2 regions of the Paenibacillus sp. FSL H8-0122 genome follow, and region 1 is predicted to be linked to the other one. Evidence: riboswitches for the same ligand, from Rfam matches in the RefSeq annotation. Region 1 holds a riboswitch; the other holds the start of a gene.
The links. A riboswitch is a leader RNA that binds a small molecule or an ion and turns the genes downstream of it on or off. The one in region 1 is predicted to bind cyclic di-AMP.
Positions count from the first base shown of each region.

Region 2: it holds a riboswitch for cyclic di-AMP, as region 1 does, so the genes downstream of both, NSS64_RS25940 (hypothetical protein) here and NSS64_RS28145 (C40 family peptidase) in region 1, are expected to answer to the same signal.

Region 1 covers NZ_JBBOTB010000001.1:6,584,021-6,591,759, forward strand. Annotated here, with positions in the region: gene NSS64_RS28125 (AbrB/MazE/SpoVT family DNA-binding domain-containing protein) at 67-549, shown strand; gene NSS64_RS28130 (YwhD family protein) at 644-1,150, opposite strand; gene NSS64_RS28135 (M1 family aminopeptidase) at 1,255-3,270, shown strand; gene NSS64_RS28140 (hypothetical protein) at 3,280-4,113, shown strand; cyclic di-AMP (ydaO/yuaA leader) riboswitch at 4,326-4,464, shown strand; gene NSS64_RS28145 (C40 family peptidase) at 4,522-4,950, shown strand; cyclic di-AMP (ydaO/yuaA leader) riboswitch at 5,339-5,481, shown strand; gene NSS64_RS28150 (C40 family peptidase) at 5,486-5,977, shown strand; gene NSS64_RS28155 (GNAT family N-acetyltransferase) at 6,233-6,718, shown strand; gene NSS64_RS28160 (c-type cytochrome) at 6,846-7,202, shown strand; gene NSS64_RS28165 (4a-hydroxytetrahydrobiopterin dehydratase) at 7,335-7,610, opposite strand.
Region 2 covers NZ_JBBOTB010000001.1:6,070,687-6,078,425, reverse strand. Annotated here, with positions in the region: gene NSS64_RS25960 (ABC transporter permease) at 1-125, shown strand, start outside; gene NSS64_RS25955 (AraC family transcriptional regulator) at 174-1,058, opposite strand; gene NSS64_RS25950 (family 43 glycosylhydrolase) at 1,207-2,865, shown strand; gene NSS64_RS25945 (hypothetical protein) at 3,187-3,384, shown strand; gene NSS64_RS25940 (hypothetical protein) at 3,892-4,347, opposite strand; cyclic di-AMP (ydaO/yuaA leader) riboswitch at 4,482-4,651, opposite strand; gene NSS64_RS25935 (WD40 repeat domain-containing protein) at 4,891-6,222, opposite strand; gene NSS64_RS25930 (glutaredoxin family protein) at 6,330-6,572, opposite strand; gene ytxJ (bacillithiol system redox-active protein YtxJ) at 6,569-6,895, opposite strand; gene NSS64_RS25920 (SDR family NAD(P)-dependent oxidoreductase) at 7,123-7,739, shown strand, end outside.

The DNA.
Region 1 (7,739 bases):
CTTACAATTACTGCTATAATCATATATATCTACAAAAAATATAAAGATGTAAATGAGGGACATGGGATGAAAGATACAGGCATGATCCGAAGCTTAGACAGTCTCGGAAGAATTGTGGTTCCCGTAGAAATCCGCATGACACGTAATATTGACATTGGGGATCCTATCGAATTTTTTATACTGGATGAGGATATCATCGTCCTCCGAAAGTACACCTCCACAGAATGCACTTTTTGCAGAAGTCTTGATCATGTGACCTACTATAAGGATCAGTTCATTTGCAACACCTGTCTGAAGGAGCTTAGTGACCCCGACCGCGGATCAGAACCCATCCATGTCTCCCCAAGTTCAGCAGAAGAGCATCCCGAGCCAGCCCGCGGGGGCCGGAGAAGCAAGACCGAAGAAATGAGTCTGCGTCTTATGAAAGCGATCGAAGATCATCCGTATGCCAACCAGAAGGAGCTTGCCGAGGTTCTCGGCATCAGCCAAGCCAGAGTCAGCCAACTCAAGCGCAAGCTGAACACTCCCGGCAGAACAGATCCGCAGTAACCGTTATCCATTCATCCCTGCTTAGACATCAGATAAGGCTTGGCCCCGTCGGGGCCAAGCCTTAATTTTTGGGCGAAGCATATAACCTGATCTTCTATTCCGATAGCGCAGCTTTCAGCTCCTCAGGCGAAGCGGCCCACCACTCTTCATTATGGGCCATCAGCAGTGATTTCAGCGCTGCCCGCTCAGTGCTTCCAAGTCCATCCAGAATAAGCTTGCGCTTCAAGGCCGCATCCAGCTTATTGACATGATCCGCAAGAATCTTCCAGCCGCGGCGCGCTTCGGTGTCAATCCACATCTCACAGGCGGTAATCCCGCCGTAGAACTGTCCCTCCGGGGTACGGTCCACAGCCACCCATACGACCCATACCTGTCTTCCCGCCGGGACATCCTCACGGTTCATAGAGAACTTGATTCCCTTCTCCACTTTGCTCTTGGCATGCATGGCACCGATATCGATAACGGCGATACCCTGATCAATAATGACAGGCGATACATTGTTCAGATCAATCGAGCCTGCACCGAAGCCCTTATGCTTGGCTCTGGCGTTCACAATATTCAAGGCAATTTGTTTTTTGCCCTCCGGTTGTACGTTATCCACATGTGCACATCCTTTCCATTCACTAATTATTTAATTTTAGCTAATAATGCGGCGATTGCAAACATATACATCCCGTAGATGCTTGTCACGGGAGGAATCATAGTATGAAGCCACATTCATTAAGGTATACCCTCATCTTCGCAGTCCTGGCTGTCCTCACCTTGCTTGGAGGCGGAATATGGTTTCTGTCAGGGCATAGCCCTGCCGTATGGACTGCCTCTGTTCCAAAAGAGGCCAAGTCCCCCGCCATTATCCCCCGGCAGCAGCCCGTGCAGTCCGATCTTTCAGATACGATCTACACATCGGAGACAGAGGCTTTAAGCCAGCGCGTGGTTGAATATCACATGGATGTGGAGCTCCTGCCGGGTGCGGAGACCCTGGTCGCCTCCGAGACGCTGACCTGGACCCATCCGGGCGCAAAGCCGGTCCAGGAGCTCTACTTTCATCTGTATCCCAATGCATTCTCATCCGCCGGCACCACCTTCATGAAGGAATCCGGGGGCACGCTTCGCGGTGATACCATGCCTGCAGGGGGTTACGGGAGCATTACCCTGACAGATTTGCGGACCTCCGAGGGCATTTCACTGATGCAGCGCACCCAATATGTGCAGCCGGACGACGGCAATGTCAATGACAGAACACTGCTCAAGGTCCATCTGCCGCAGCCGGTGAACGGCGGTGAGAGCGTTACGGTACGGCTTAAATTCGAGGTCAAGCTGCCGAAAATTTTCGCCCGGATGGGAACCGCTGACGACTTCGTGATGGCCGGACAGTGGTTTCCGAAGATTAGCGTCTATGAGCCTGCCGGCAGAAGAGGACTGAAGGAAGAAGGCTGGAACCTGCATCAATATCACGGCAACTCCGAGTTCTACAGTGATTTTGGAATTTACAATGTATCGATTTCTGTCCCGCCCGAGTATAAGGTCGCCGCAACCGGGTTTCCGGTGAGAGACGCCAAGGTTGTGAAGGGGCGCAAGATCTATCAGTTCTATGCAGATGACGTCCACGACTTCGCCTGGGCGGCCTCGCCTGATTTCGTGGTTGCCGAGAAGGCCTTCTCCGCGCCGCAGGTGCCCGGGGTGAAGATTAAGCTCTATCTGGACCCGCTGCATAAGCATCTCCAGGAGCGTTACTTCCAGGCGGCTGAGGCTGCACTGATGGCATTCAGCAAGTGGTATGGCCCTTATCCCTACTCCACCTTATCAATTGTTGTCCCGCCGGAGTCCGGCAACGGGGCCGGAGGCATGGAGTATCCGACCCTGATTACCGCCTTCGGCGCCACGGACACTTCACCGGGCACCTCCCTGGAGCGCACGATCATCCACGAGATCGGGCACCAATATTTCTACGGCCTGGTGGCCAGCAATGAATTCGAAGAAGCCTGGCTGGATGAGAGCTTCACCTCTTATGCCGAAGACCGGCTGATGGAACAGGAATACGGTGTGGTCTCCAGCCTCCCGCTGCAGTCCAGCCTGGTCTCCTCTTCACAGCCGCTTAAGCTGGAGACCTGGAAATACACCGGAGATGATGCCTACACGCGCAATGTATACATCCGGGGCAAGCTGGTGCTGAAGGATATCGAACGCATCGCCGGGACCAAGAATATGGACGCCATCCTCGCCGCCTATGCCCGCAAATACCGCTTCCAGCATCCGACCACCGCCGACTTCCAGAAGGTTGTGGAGAAAGTGACCAAGCAATCCTGGCAGACGTATTTTGAGCGGTATGTCTATAGCGGGGGGGCACCCGACTTCGCAGTTGACGATATCAGGCTTACGGTTAAACAAGACAACAGCGACAGCGGGGGGAGCCGCTATAGCGCTGTGGTCGATGTAAGCAATAAGGGCAGCCTGTACCCCGATGTTCCCGTGAAATTCACCTTCGCAGACGGGTACACGGTGCAGCAATACTGGAATGGCGAGGGTAAGGCTACCTCCTTTGAATTAACGTATAAAGCGCCGCTGGTCTCCGCAGAGATTGATCCGGGGCATTCCATTCTGCTGGAGAGCAGGCATCTTAATAATTTCAGAATGGCGGAGCTTGAGCCGCGTACACTCTCCCGCTGGACGCTTAGTGCATCAACTCTGCTTGAAACCCTGCTCGGAACTCTTGTCTGGTGAGGTGAAGGAATGGTGAAAAGCTCAATTGCCCGCGGTTGGATCAGCATGAAAGAGCAGTTCTATATATTGATCCTGCTATTTATTTACCGGCTGTTCTGGGGATATTTCCTGTACAAATTCATTAAAAGCGCGGTTGTCCCCGTCCTGCTCCGCTACCCGGATGCGAACGCCGGCGGCAGCGGAATAGGCAGGCTGCTGTATTATATCGAGGGGCAGACCGCGCTGCGCACCGACCCCGCCGTCCAGCACTGGCTGTGGATGCTGCTTGCGCTGACAGTGCTAAGGCTGCTGGTGACTCCCTTTATCCGTGCAGGGCTGCTGCACGAGCTTCACCAGGAGCGCGCCGGAGCGCGGGGACTGTTCTTTTTTCCCGGAATGAGAAAATATGGGCTGCCGGTGCTGGTGTTCAGCCTCGTTGAATGGGCGCTAACCCTCCTGCCGCTCTATTGGCTGCTTCCGCGTATGTACCGTCATCTGCTCAGCGGCGTTCTCGATGTACAGCTCCTGCTCAAGCTGGTGCCTTATGTACTGGGCTGGCTGCTCTATCTCTTCCTTGTCCGCAAGCTTCTGCTCTATATGCAGTTCGGCTATACCGCAGGTACCGGTATGTTCTCCTCGCTGCTGATCTGCCTGAAGGTGCTGCTGCCTTCCATTGGTATATCCATCGTTCTGGGGGCGGGAAGCCTGGCCGTCATTCTGCTCTGCAGCGCCTCTGCTCTGTTCTATCCCGGTTTGCCGGCCCTTATGCTCCGCCAGGCAGCTCCGCTGCCCTCCACGCTGTTCAATATGTGGGGGATCGCTGCCCAGTACCACCTCTGGTCCAGTAAATCATTTCCACAATAATAAGCTGCTGAAGCGGCATACTAAAGAGAGTCACAGCCCCTCTATCCGGGAGCAGGACTCTTTTTTGCTTGAACGGAGGACAAAAGCATTTGCAAAAGGCTAAATCCTCTGATACAATGATGGCTGTACCAGTAGTAACAAAGTTGTAATCTTTCAAGCAAAATCTTCCGTAACTATTGCAATTTAAGCTATGCCGATAAGTCACTGTTCTGGTGCACAAAACGCCGAATTCCCTGCACCGGGAAGTGGGGGAACCATATTTTGGGTGAATTGATCTCGCTTTAGAGGGGTCATAGGGGAACCTTCTACCGAATCCTTAAGCTAACCTCGCAGGCCCTGGAAGGAGTACATCTTTTGATTAGTCAGAATTTCAAGAAAAAATGCACCGCAGCAGCGCTGGGTCTTGTGATGGTATTCACACTCGGAGCGGGCAGTGCCTTCGCAGATTCCAAAATGGATACTGTGATTTCAAAAACCATTGGAACGTCGTATAAAACCGGAGGCACAACCACCAGCGGCTTCGACTGTTCCGGATTTACCAAGTATGTGTTCAAGAATGTCGGGCTTACCTTGCCCCGCACCTCCAAAGCACAGTACAAAGTTGGAACAAGTGTATCCAAGAGCAACCTGCGTTCAGGTGATCTCGTGTTCTTCAATACTCTGGGTAACGGAGTGTCCCATGTCGGTATTTATGTTGGAAACGGGAAGTTCGCACAGTCCTCAAGTTCACGTGGTGTAACCATCAGTTCGATGAGCCAGTCCTACTGGGCCAACCGCTACGTTGGCGCCAAACGAGTAATGAGCACAACAGCCTACCAAGCTGTCGCTTACGATTGAACCCTTGAAGCATACCCCGAATATTTCAGCCTCTAACAACTAAATGTAACTTATACGAGCCCGGGATGATTATTGCCGTAATCATTTCCGGGTTTTTCCTTTTCCTTATTCTACCTTTTACACCGAATTCGCAGCCTTGAAACAGCATTTTCTTGCAAAAATAAAGAAATTATCATATAAATTAACCCCTGCGCATAGATATGAGTCTTTCGAAAGGGCTATAACTCTAAAAAACAGCAAAAAAGATGCATTAATATGTTATAAGTGATTGCCAAGCGCCTTAGTCTTTGTTACAATTATCGCAGTGATCTTTTAGTAACATTTTTGTAATTATTGAATCGCTTTTAACAAAGGTTTTGTCATGTATTGAATGAACCGCTAATCCTAATCAACAGTCGTGCCGAGTTCCCTAATGAATTAGGGAAACGGGGGAACCACTTTGGGTGAATTGACCTCCTATTCTAAGAGGGGTCATAGGGGACCTTCAACCGAACCCTTAAGCTAACCTCGTAGGCATTGGAAGGGGTATTTACTTTTGAAGAAGAAGCTAGCAGCCGCAGTACTAAGCTTGTCCATTATCTTCACCATCGGAGCAGGAAGCGCTTTCGCGGATTCCAAAATGGATAAAGTGATCGACAAAGCCATCGGAACCAAATACGTGTCCGGCGGTACATCAACTAACGGGTTTGATTGCTCCGGATTTACAATGTATGTTTTTGATAAGATCGGCATTAACCTGCCCCATCAATCCGGCTCCCAATATCAGATGGGCTCTGCTGTATCCCGTGACGAGATGAGACCGGGCGATCTTGTATTCTTCAATACAAGCGGTAAGGGCGTATCCCATGTCGGTATTTATGTTGGTGACGGCGAATTCGCCCATGCCTCTTCCTCACGTGGTGTAACCATCAGTTCGCTGAGTGACAGCTATTACGTCAACCGCTACGTTGGCGCCAAGCGAATCATGAGTACAGATGCCTACAAGACTGTAGCTTCGGATTCCCAAGACAACGATGATGTACAATAATCCTTTGTAACCTAACGCTCTTTTCCGAGATTTTTGCCGAAATCTTGGAGAAGGGCTTTTTTTGTCTATAAAATTACTTACCCGTCTCTATATTTGTAAAACACCGATTCTGCACTTTCGGAAAATATATTTTGGCGTTTGTCAAGTTTCTGTATTTCCGCAAGGAATTTGCGTCGAAACTCGCTGTTTTTGTATATAATTAATATAAAGAATGATAAGAATAAATTGATTTCCCCTGGAAGGAGGCCTCCCCTAATGATTAGCTCCCCGCTAACCTTTTACGTGGTGCCTATGGAGCCGCAGCATGCCGCTGAGATCTGTGAGTGGAGCTACAAGCCTCCGTATAATATTTACGGCTGGATGTCCTGGGAGCAGATGCAGGCGCTGGGCGTGGAGTTCGGAGACCCGCAGCTGCGCAGCGAGCAATATGTGTCGGTAGTGAACGGACAAGGCGTTCTGTGCGGCTTCGCCCAGCTCTTTCCGATGGAGGGGGTAGTCCGGCTTGGAGTCGGAATGCGGCCCGATCTGTGCGGTCATGGAATGGGGCATCTGTTCATGAAGGCTATTGTGCAGGCAGCACAGGCCCGTTACCCGGAACGCGAGATCGATCTGGAGGTGCTGACCTGGAACCAGCGCGCCATCCGCGCCTATCAGAAATGCGGGTTCACCATAACAGATACCTATGAGCGCCGTACCCCGACGGGCAATAAGCCTTTTTATTGCATGGTCTATGAGGAATAGCACCGGAGAATGAGGTGTTTTCAAAAAAATGGATCATTTGTGTTCATTTTTTTGACACACATACTATGATAACGCTTCACCATCCGCTATAATGGAGTCAGCAGCTTACATGGAGGGACGGATGCAGATGCAGAAATGGATCATGAGCGGTTTGTTTTTTGCCGCCTGTGCCTTTGCAGTAATCTTAATGTTTACCTTACCCGGTAAATCCGAGGTGGCGGAACAGAACAAACCGACCATGCCGGAGGTTGTGCTGGACGCTGCGGGCGCAGAAGCCACAGTGAAGGCCAATTGTATCTCCTGCCACGGTGACCAGCTTCAGGGCGGGGCGGGGCCCAGCCTGCAGCAGGAAGGCACTTCACATGACGCAGCTCAGATCTACAGCATAGTCACCAAGGGCCGCGGACAGATGCCCCCCTTCAAAGACAGGCTGGCCCCTGAAGAGATTGCGAATGTAGCCCTATGGCTGGCCGAGAAGAAATAATCCGCAACCTGTACTCACACCATGCTCCTTATTCTAAATGTATAATGCCCGTGACGAGGATAACGAATGATCCTTGCACGGGCATTTTCTATTGATCAGATATTCCTGTTGTCTCCATAGGGGCCTTGTCCTCTAGCGGGTCTTCTCGAATGCCTCATTAAATTCATGCGCCTGGCGGAGATCAAGCTTCTCCACATCTGCAGCCAGCCGCAGAACAACCGTCTTGTAATCAATGGTGATATGCGGGTGATGGTCAAAGGCCTCCGAAATTGCCGCTACCTCATCCACAAAGGCAATTCCCTTCATATATTCACTGAACATATATTTGCGCACCAGCCTATCCCTCTCCAGCTTCCAGCCCTCAAGCTTGCCGATCTGCTCCTGCAGTTGTTCCTCAGTTAATTGCAATTCGTTTCCTCCCTTGCTAAGTTAACGGTTCCTTCAGCCTGCTCTTCTTCTTCAAATAAAACATCCCTCAGCTTCTGAAAGTCCAAGGGATGTGCCAGGCCAAAGATTTTTGATTAAATGTATTCTGAC
Region 2 (7,739 bases), 510 kb from region 1:
TGCTGGCGACAACCTTCCTCTTCGGCTGGCTCGCCGCCAAGATCTACCGCACGGGCGTCCTGATGTACGGCAAGCGCCCTAGCATCAAGGAAATCAGAAAAGCAATGAAGGCTTATAAAATCTAAGGAATATTTTGTAGGAAAGCCTGTCTGGTTTAATGGACGGGCTTTTTGCTATACACCATTATTTTTACGATAGTCGGAGGGGTTAATGCCCGTCCATCTTTTGAATTGTCTGCTGAAGTGAGAGAGGTTTTTGTATCCCAAACGGTTTGAAATCTCATTTAAAGATATTTTGGGCTGCTGTAGTAATATTTTGGCTTCCTGCAGCTTTAAGTCAGATAGATAGGTGCGGGGCGACATCTTGTATATTTTTTGAAATACCTCTAATCCATAGTTGGGGCTTATTCCAAGCGAAGCAATGATGGGCTGGATGTGAAGGGTGTAATCTGAATTGCCCTCGATACAATTTTTCTTAAAAGCCCTTTTGATGGCTTCGGCAATTTCTTTGGCATATTTCGCTGTGGTCATGGATTGGTTAGCACGTTTCTCCGTCTGTACCGGCTGGATATCTACAAGCACCTCCAATAACTCGAACAAGACCACTTGTGCTTTTAGCTTTGCTTTGGTGAACGGCAACTCAGGCTCATGCAGAATATCGATCCATTTTTGAAGGCATTCTTTCAGCTTGCAGTGATACAAACTGGCGGGTTCATAGACCCAGTCACAGTTTTTCATTATTTTCATCCGCAAGGAGGGCTCGTCTATATCGAAATGAGCACAAAAGTAGGTCATCGATGTAGCGGAAATGCACTTATTCGTATGCTCGAACCCAGGCGGAATCAGCAGAATATCATCCCTGTTCACAATGAATTGTTCATGTTCCATCCTTGTCTCTTGAGCCCCATCCAGCACAATTAGAATCTCAAAGGCATGGTGGGATTCTGTAGTCATGCTCCAGTCGGCAGGAACAGTCTGTGTATGTGCGCCAAAAAAACGTATATTCCAATCAATGCGCGGCAGCAGCAGCGTCTGTGTGCCTGTGAGCTGGCTATTCATATGTTCCAATGTGCAGCACCTTCCTTTGATTTGGGTAAATGTAGCCGTAATCATCCCATCGCATAAGTGCGTTAGTAGTTATTATAATATACATAGACAACAGAAAAAGGGTAAATAATATGGCTGAACAGCGAAGGGAAGCAGAAAAATGATGAAGATTATCAATCCTATTATCCCTGGTATGGCACCAGATCCCTCTATTATTAGAGTGGATGATGTGTATTATATTGCGACATCCTCGTTCCATTGGAATCCCGGCGTTCAAATTTTCAAATCAACCGATCTAGCCCATTGGATGCTGACTGCCTCCGCATTACATAAAGGTGAAGTGAATTTGAGGGGGACCAATACTCCGGCCGGGATCTGGGCGCCGCATCTATCCTACGATCCTAGGGCGAAACGGTACTGGTTAGCTTATTCGCATATGTTAAACATGGCAGGCCGTGAATTCAACTCGGATTCCTATGCCATGTGGGCAGAGGATATCCATGGACCTTGGTCGGACCCCATCTATCTGACCTCCATTGGTTTCGATCCGGCACTCTTCCATGATGAAGACGGTAACCACTATGTGTCCATCCTTGAATGGGAGACCCGTGAAGGGTACCAAGCCCCTGGACATATTGTGATCGCTGAATTTGATTTGAACGAGGGCAAGATAGTTGGAACATGGCACCGGGTCACGCAAGGCTTTACCAGCCGCGGCTGTGCTGAAGCACCGCAGATCTATAAATATAGAGATAGGTATTATCTTTTATTAGCTGCTGGCGGAACTGGTTATGCTCATGGTGTTGAGCTGGGACGTGCGGAGAATATTTTTGGTCCCTATGAACCGCATCCGTCGGGAGAGCCGATCATCACCTCCTCGCCGCGCCATCTATTTTCACTTGGTAATCCGGATGCCGGGCATTTTGAGATGTATAATCCAAGTTCAATTATGCAAAAAGCAGGTCACGGCTCATTAGTTCAAACCCAAACAGGGGAATGGTATATTGCTCATCTCATGTCACGCCCTGTGGAAGGAACGCTAATGAATCCATTAGGCCGTGAAACCTCTATTCAAAAAATGCATTGGACAGAGGATGGCTGGCTGGAAATGAAGGATGGATCGAATGTAGCGAAAATGGCAGTTGAGGGGATGACAGGTGTTGAATTAGAGGCCGATGGAATCTCTCATGACGTATTTGATGATTTTAATCAGGAGCAATATGATCTTCATTTTCTGACTCCGTACCGGGACCAGCAAGCGGCATGGGTGAATACGGTTGAACGTCCGGGTTACTTACGCATTCATGGAGAGAATTCTTTTTTCTCGCAGATCCATCCGGCGATTATGGCCACGCGTGCAACCTCCCTTCATTATGAAGTGCAAACTAAGGTGGAGTTCCACCCCGATCATTACTCGGAAACGGCCGGTATGGGGCTATACTATGATTCTAATAATTGGCTGTATGTTCACTTGACCCACTCCGAATCAGAGGGCACCGTTCTGTATGTACTACAGGCCAAGCTGGGAGAGCGCATCGAGCTGGTCCACAATTACATTCCAGTCCCTGAAGACACAGCGGAGCTCAAGCTTATCTATAATGCAGGCATCGCGAGTATCCTTTACCGCTTCGGGGATAACGGGGATTGGCGAGCTTTTGTAGAAAATATCGATGTTCTCTATTTGTCGGATGAAGGCGTGAACGGGGAGCCGGGGGAGATTGGCGGGTTTACAGGCTTGTTCAATTTCATTGGTTCCGTGGATGCTCACCAGCATGACTCCTTCGCTGATTTTGACTATTATGGCGTGAAGAATTACTAATCGTGCGAAAAAGACTCTTCTGAGTAAGAAAAGCCCATTCTTTTAAGGATGGGTTATTCATTTTATAATGAATTGAAAGAGCACACGATATTAATGACTTGACTAATAAATATTAAATTTTATAAGGAGGATTTTCCACTGGATCACCCCAAAATGTCGATCTACAGGATTTGACATTTAAACAGGTGCTGGATTATACGGAATCCTTTAAATCATGTGACGATCATTCCCTGGAGTCTTGCTTACCCGGACCCTGAACTGGTGAAAACGCCGGAGATGGTGTACCTTAGTAGTATTAGTCTTTAGGAGTGGTGAATGGTTGTGAAGAAAAGTAGACAAACCCCCGTGCTGGTCGCGGTTTCTATCCCGCTCATTATTGTCAGCAGCCTGATCCCCTCGGATCAGTCGACTTGGCTGGGGGCGTTACAGACCCTTCTGCTGGGAGCCGGACTGCTCGGCTGCTGTATGGCTTTTTGGCGGTTTGCCAAGGGCGGCAAGGGTGGCAAGGGCAAGAGCTGAGTTCTATGTAGTGAACGGCCGGCGGAGACAGGATCAGTGCATGGGATGGTTAGCTATGTAAGGTGAGCCAGGCACTGTATGGGTGCTGATGCTGAGAGTCAAGGATTAAGTCGCGGCGGATGCTGCGGCTTTATTTGATAGAATTTATATGTTTTGGGGTCCCCGCAAAAGTACCTGAGTCATCACCTACGCTAAAGCCCCACTTTGTGGGGGGGGTGCGGACTCAGCGGCCCTTATTTTGTGAAAAAGACTGATTATCTTCCCGGAGCGGACTGAGAGGACGCTAAAGGGCTGTATGGAGCGCAAAATGAGACGGAATTGGTTAATTAAGCGCCTCTCAGTCCGCATGGCCTTCGGAATGGTCCCATTTGCTGAAATAGCGGATCTGTAGTCCGCATGGCCCGCTAACCATCTCCTTTTGTCGCATCCGTACCCTAATTCCGCCACATCCAACCAATTCCGCCACATCCATCCTCGTTCGTCCTGCAACCTGCGTTATTCCCAGTCTCACCCCGCTGAAGGGCGGTGGACCGCAGGCAAGGCTGAATGTGCGGCTGCCATCTGTTCGCGTATTCCTCTAAGCTGGGCCTTTAGCTCGGGGATGCTGCGCTCCAGAATCTGGCTGATGTCGGGCAGGGGGAGCTGGATGCCATACCACAAGGCACTGGCAACGTGATCGTCCCAGTTAAGCAGCGGAGAAGCGCAGCGGCTGCGGTCCCGGGCGAGCACGGCACATTGGCGGATGCACTCTCTGTAGGCAGCCGCAGCAGCGCCGTCCCCTGAGAGGCTGCCCTTCAGCCATAGTGGATGGAGTGCTACGAAGGTGGCGATTGCAGCTTGTTCGGCGCGGGCGCCTTGCTCCAGCAGCAGGCAGCTAAGCGCATAGACGGGACCGCTATATTGCTGGGTGTAGGGGTTGTATCCGGCAGCGGCTGTTAGTTTGGGCGATAAGGGGTCAGGCATGTGGTCACGTTCCTTCCTGAATCTATACTGTGCAGTTCATTCCAGCGCGCAAAAAACCGCAGGCAGAGGAGGACCTCTGCCTGCGGTTGTGGGTAACAGGCTTAAGACGCCTGGCACAAAAGCGTGGCGGATCAGGGCTCTCTCTTTACGCTTACGAGGTTAGCTGTCGGATTCGGACGGTGAGAGTCGCCCTACCTGCCGGAGACCTGCGCGTGGCATTCTCCTTCGGATTCACCCCAAGTCGGCCTGACGGCCGGATGGTTCCCCCGTTTTCCACATGACGGAAATTCAGCGTGCATGCATATGCTCATTTTCATGAATGCGTTCATTTGCTTTCAACACGAATCATACTCTCTTCAGAGGGGGGTTGTAAAAATGGAAAAGAGTGCTATTCGCCTTGTTTTCAGCAAATGGCTGACTGGTTATGCAAATGGAAGCGAAAACTCATATATGTAGCAGATTATCTGCCATTTATCTCGCTCAATCGCCGTTTTTTATTTTTGGCAGACGGCGGCGGAGAAGAAGGGTTCCCCATGTATCAGCTCACCACCAAAGCGGCCCATTCTGATTCTTCCAGACAATAATCCGCTTCACCTCACGAACGGTTCCTGTTGTAATCTCATAGTCGCTGCGTTCAGTGGCATGAAGGTCCAGGAAATGCAGCATCCCTCCATAAGTCCCCACGGCCAGCATGGTCTCATCCGGATTGACAGCTAATCCGGAAATGGTGCTTCCGGCATAATAACGCCACAGCTCCCGCCCCTCTACATCAACGAGCCTCAAGTAGCCATAGGCATCGCCAATGACAACACCGTCCTTCAGCGCTGCCGCCGCATACACCCGGGCTTCCCCGTTAACGACCGGATATTCCTGATCTGGCAGGAGCTTGCCTGCTTCTAGATCTTCAAGGGACACGGCAAGAGTAACGCCATTGTAGAAGTGGCAGGCATTGTACCATACACTATGCTGGTCCTTCGTAAATATAGTATAGTGCGGGTAACTGGATTCCGGATTGAATAAGTGAACCTGTCCTGAAGCTGTGTCATATAAAAGATGATCACTGCCCTGGCTGCCATAGGCAACCCATCTTCCATCCGGAGAGACAGCACCATGCGGCATGTCGATCTCAATATGCTCCATCTCATCTGCTTTATATTCTTCGAGGTCAGGATGCAGCAGCTTCACCTCCCATGGCTTCTCCTGCGATTGCTGGACCAGGATAATCCCCTGACTTGTAACAAGCAATAACGCTTGACCGTCGTTAAAAGGAATAACTTGCTCCAAGGGTAACTCCTGATCCAGGCGGTCTATGTTCAAAACGGTAAAGTCCGGGTCCAGCGCTTGAATCGTTCCATTCAGCTCCCGCCACGAAAGCTCGGCCACTACTTCTCCCTGTAATGCGCTGTTCATGGATTGCAGAATAGTAATCCCTTGCGTGCCCGCGAGTGCATAGAACTGATTGTCAGGAGATGCCCCAACCAGGCTTAATTCGTCGAATACGGAAATAACATCCTTATGTACAGCCACAACTGCATTCTTCTCCCAAGGTGAGCCGGTGCTGAACACTACAGCATCATCACTTATGAAATGGATACCGCGAATCGCCTGCATCTCATGTTGAAAGTGCCCGGCCAGCGGCCACGTTGCCGCCGGCAATTGCTCCCGCAGCTCAGCAATCTCACCGTGCTCATTAGCTCCTCGAATCATCTTATAGATTTTGGCGGCGAGGGCCCCGCGTGTATCCTCTGCGGGTTCATTTCCCGCTGTGTCCCAGCCTTCTGTCAGGCCCTTATGTACGAATTGATTGACGTCGCGCACATAACGCTGTCCTTCTTCACGCCATTTGGCGGCATGCTCATCCTGTAGCCATTTCAAAGGATCAAGCCTCCTTTTCCAGATATATATAAATATACAGTTATTTCATCGATGAATCGCAAAAAAAAGGCGCTGCTCCTGTTGAGAGGACAGCACCTTTGCGTATATTACAGAACAGCAGCATCCATAAGCTCCTGAAGCTCAGGGAGATTGAAGCCCTTGACCGCCCGGTCCCCGGATACGGTGACTGGAATGCCCATGAAGCCCAGCTTCTCCACTTCCTCCTGGTAGACGGAGCTGGTCATCACATCCCGGACCTCGAAGGGAATGCCCTTGCTCTCCAGCAGCTGCTTCACCTGATTGCATTCGCCGCAGCCGGAGGTCGAATAGACAATTACGTTCGCGCTCATTGTTCCACTGCTTCCTTTATCGCTTTTTGGGTAATCTTCCAGTGTGAGGTGTTCCAGCGGACCTCGCTGTCCTCCAGCAGGAAAATCTGCGGGGATTCATGCTTGATCCCGAAATCCTCAGCAATCTGATTGGAGACAGGACGGTCTTCGATCACATGAACCACGGCTGCAGGCGTATCTGAATGCTGTGCATAGGCCTGGAATTCCTCGTTGGCCTTGGCGCTGATCGGGCAGGTGGTGCTGTGCTTGAAGAGCAGTTTTTTGCCGGGCTGCCCGATATATTGCTGTAGTTCATCCTTAGTATGGATCTGTTGAATAGACACCTTAGAATCACCTTCCTGTGTAAGAGTGAATGAAACCTGTTGTCAACAATTGTGTTGTTAACAACTATTAATCATGATTGTAGCATAGTTCAAAATTAAAGCAAAAGAAAGTTCAGCTAAGCCTGCCCCTCCCTTGCAGGACGTTGTTAACGGCCGGTGGCCATGCTAATGTGAGAGGGATGAACTTAGGCTCAGTGCATAATCATGCAGATATGAGGGGGGAGCTTATGAAAAGGGTTGCTTGTGTCACCGGTGCTGACCGTGGACTCGGATTGTACCTGGTTCGCTCTCTTTTAGAGAGTAAATACATGGTGTTTGCCGGACAGTATTTGCCGGACCCTGCGCTACTTGAAGCTTTGAAAGCGCAATACCCGGATAGCCTGAGGCTGGTCCCTCTCGATATCGGCAGTGCAGGGAGCGTAAAGGAGGCCGCGCGGAGTATTGCCGGAAGTACAGGGCACCTTGATATAATTATCAATAACGCAGGGATTATCCACAAGTCTGATGATGCAACGGTGCTCGTGGATATGGATGATGAAGCTATGGCGGAGATTTATAACGTGAACACGCTGGGTGCGCTGAGGGTGAGCAATGCACTGATGGGCTTACTGCTGCAAGGCCGCCAGCGTCTGGTGGTTAATATCTCGTCGGAGGCCGGAAGCATCGGTCGGAACAAGCGGATCAATATGTATGGCTACTGTATGTCGAAGGCCGCGCTTAATATGCAGTCTTCGCTGCTGCACAATCATCTGCGTGCGATGGGCGGACAAGTGCTGGTCTTCCATCCCGGCTGGCTGCAGACCTATATGAACGGGGAGAAGGATGCAGAGGCGCCTGTAACTCC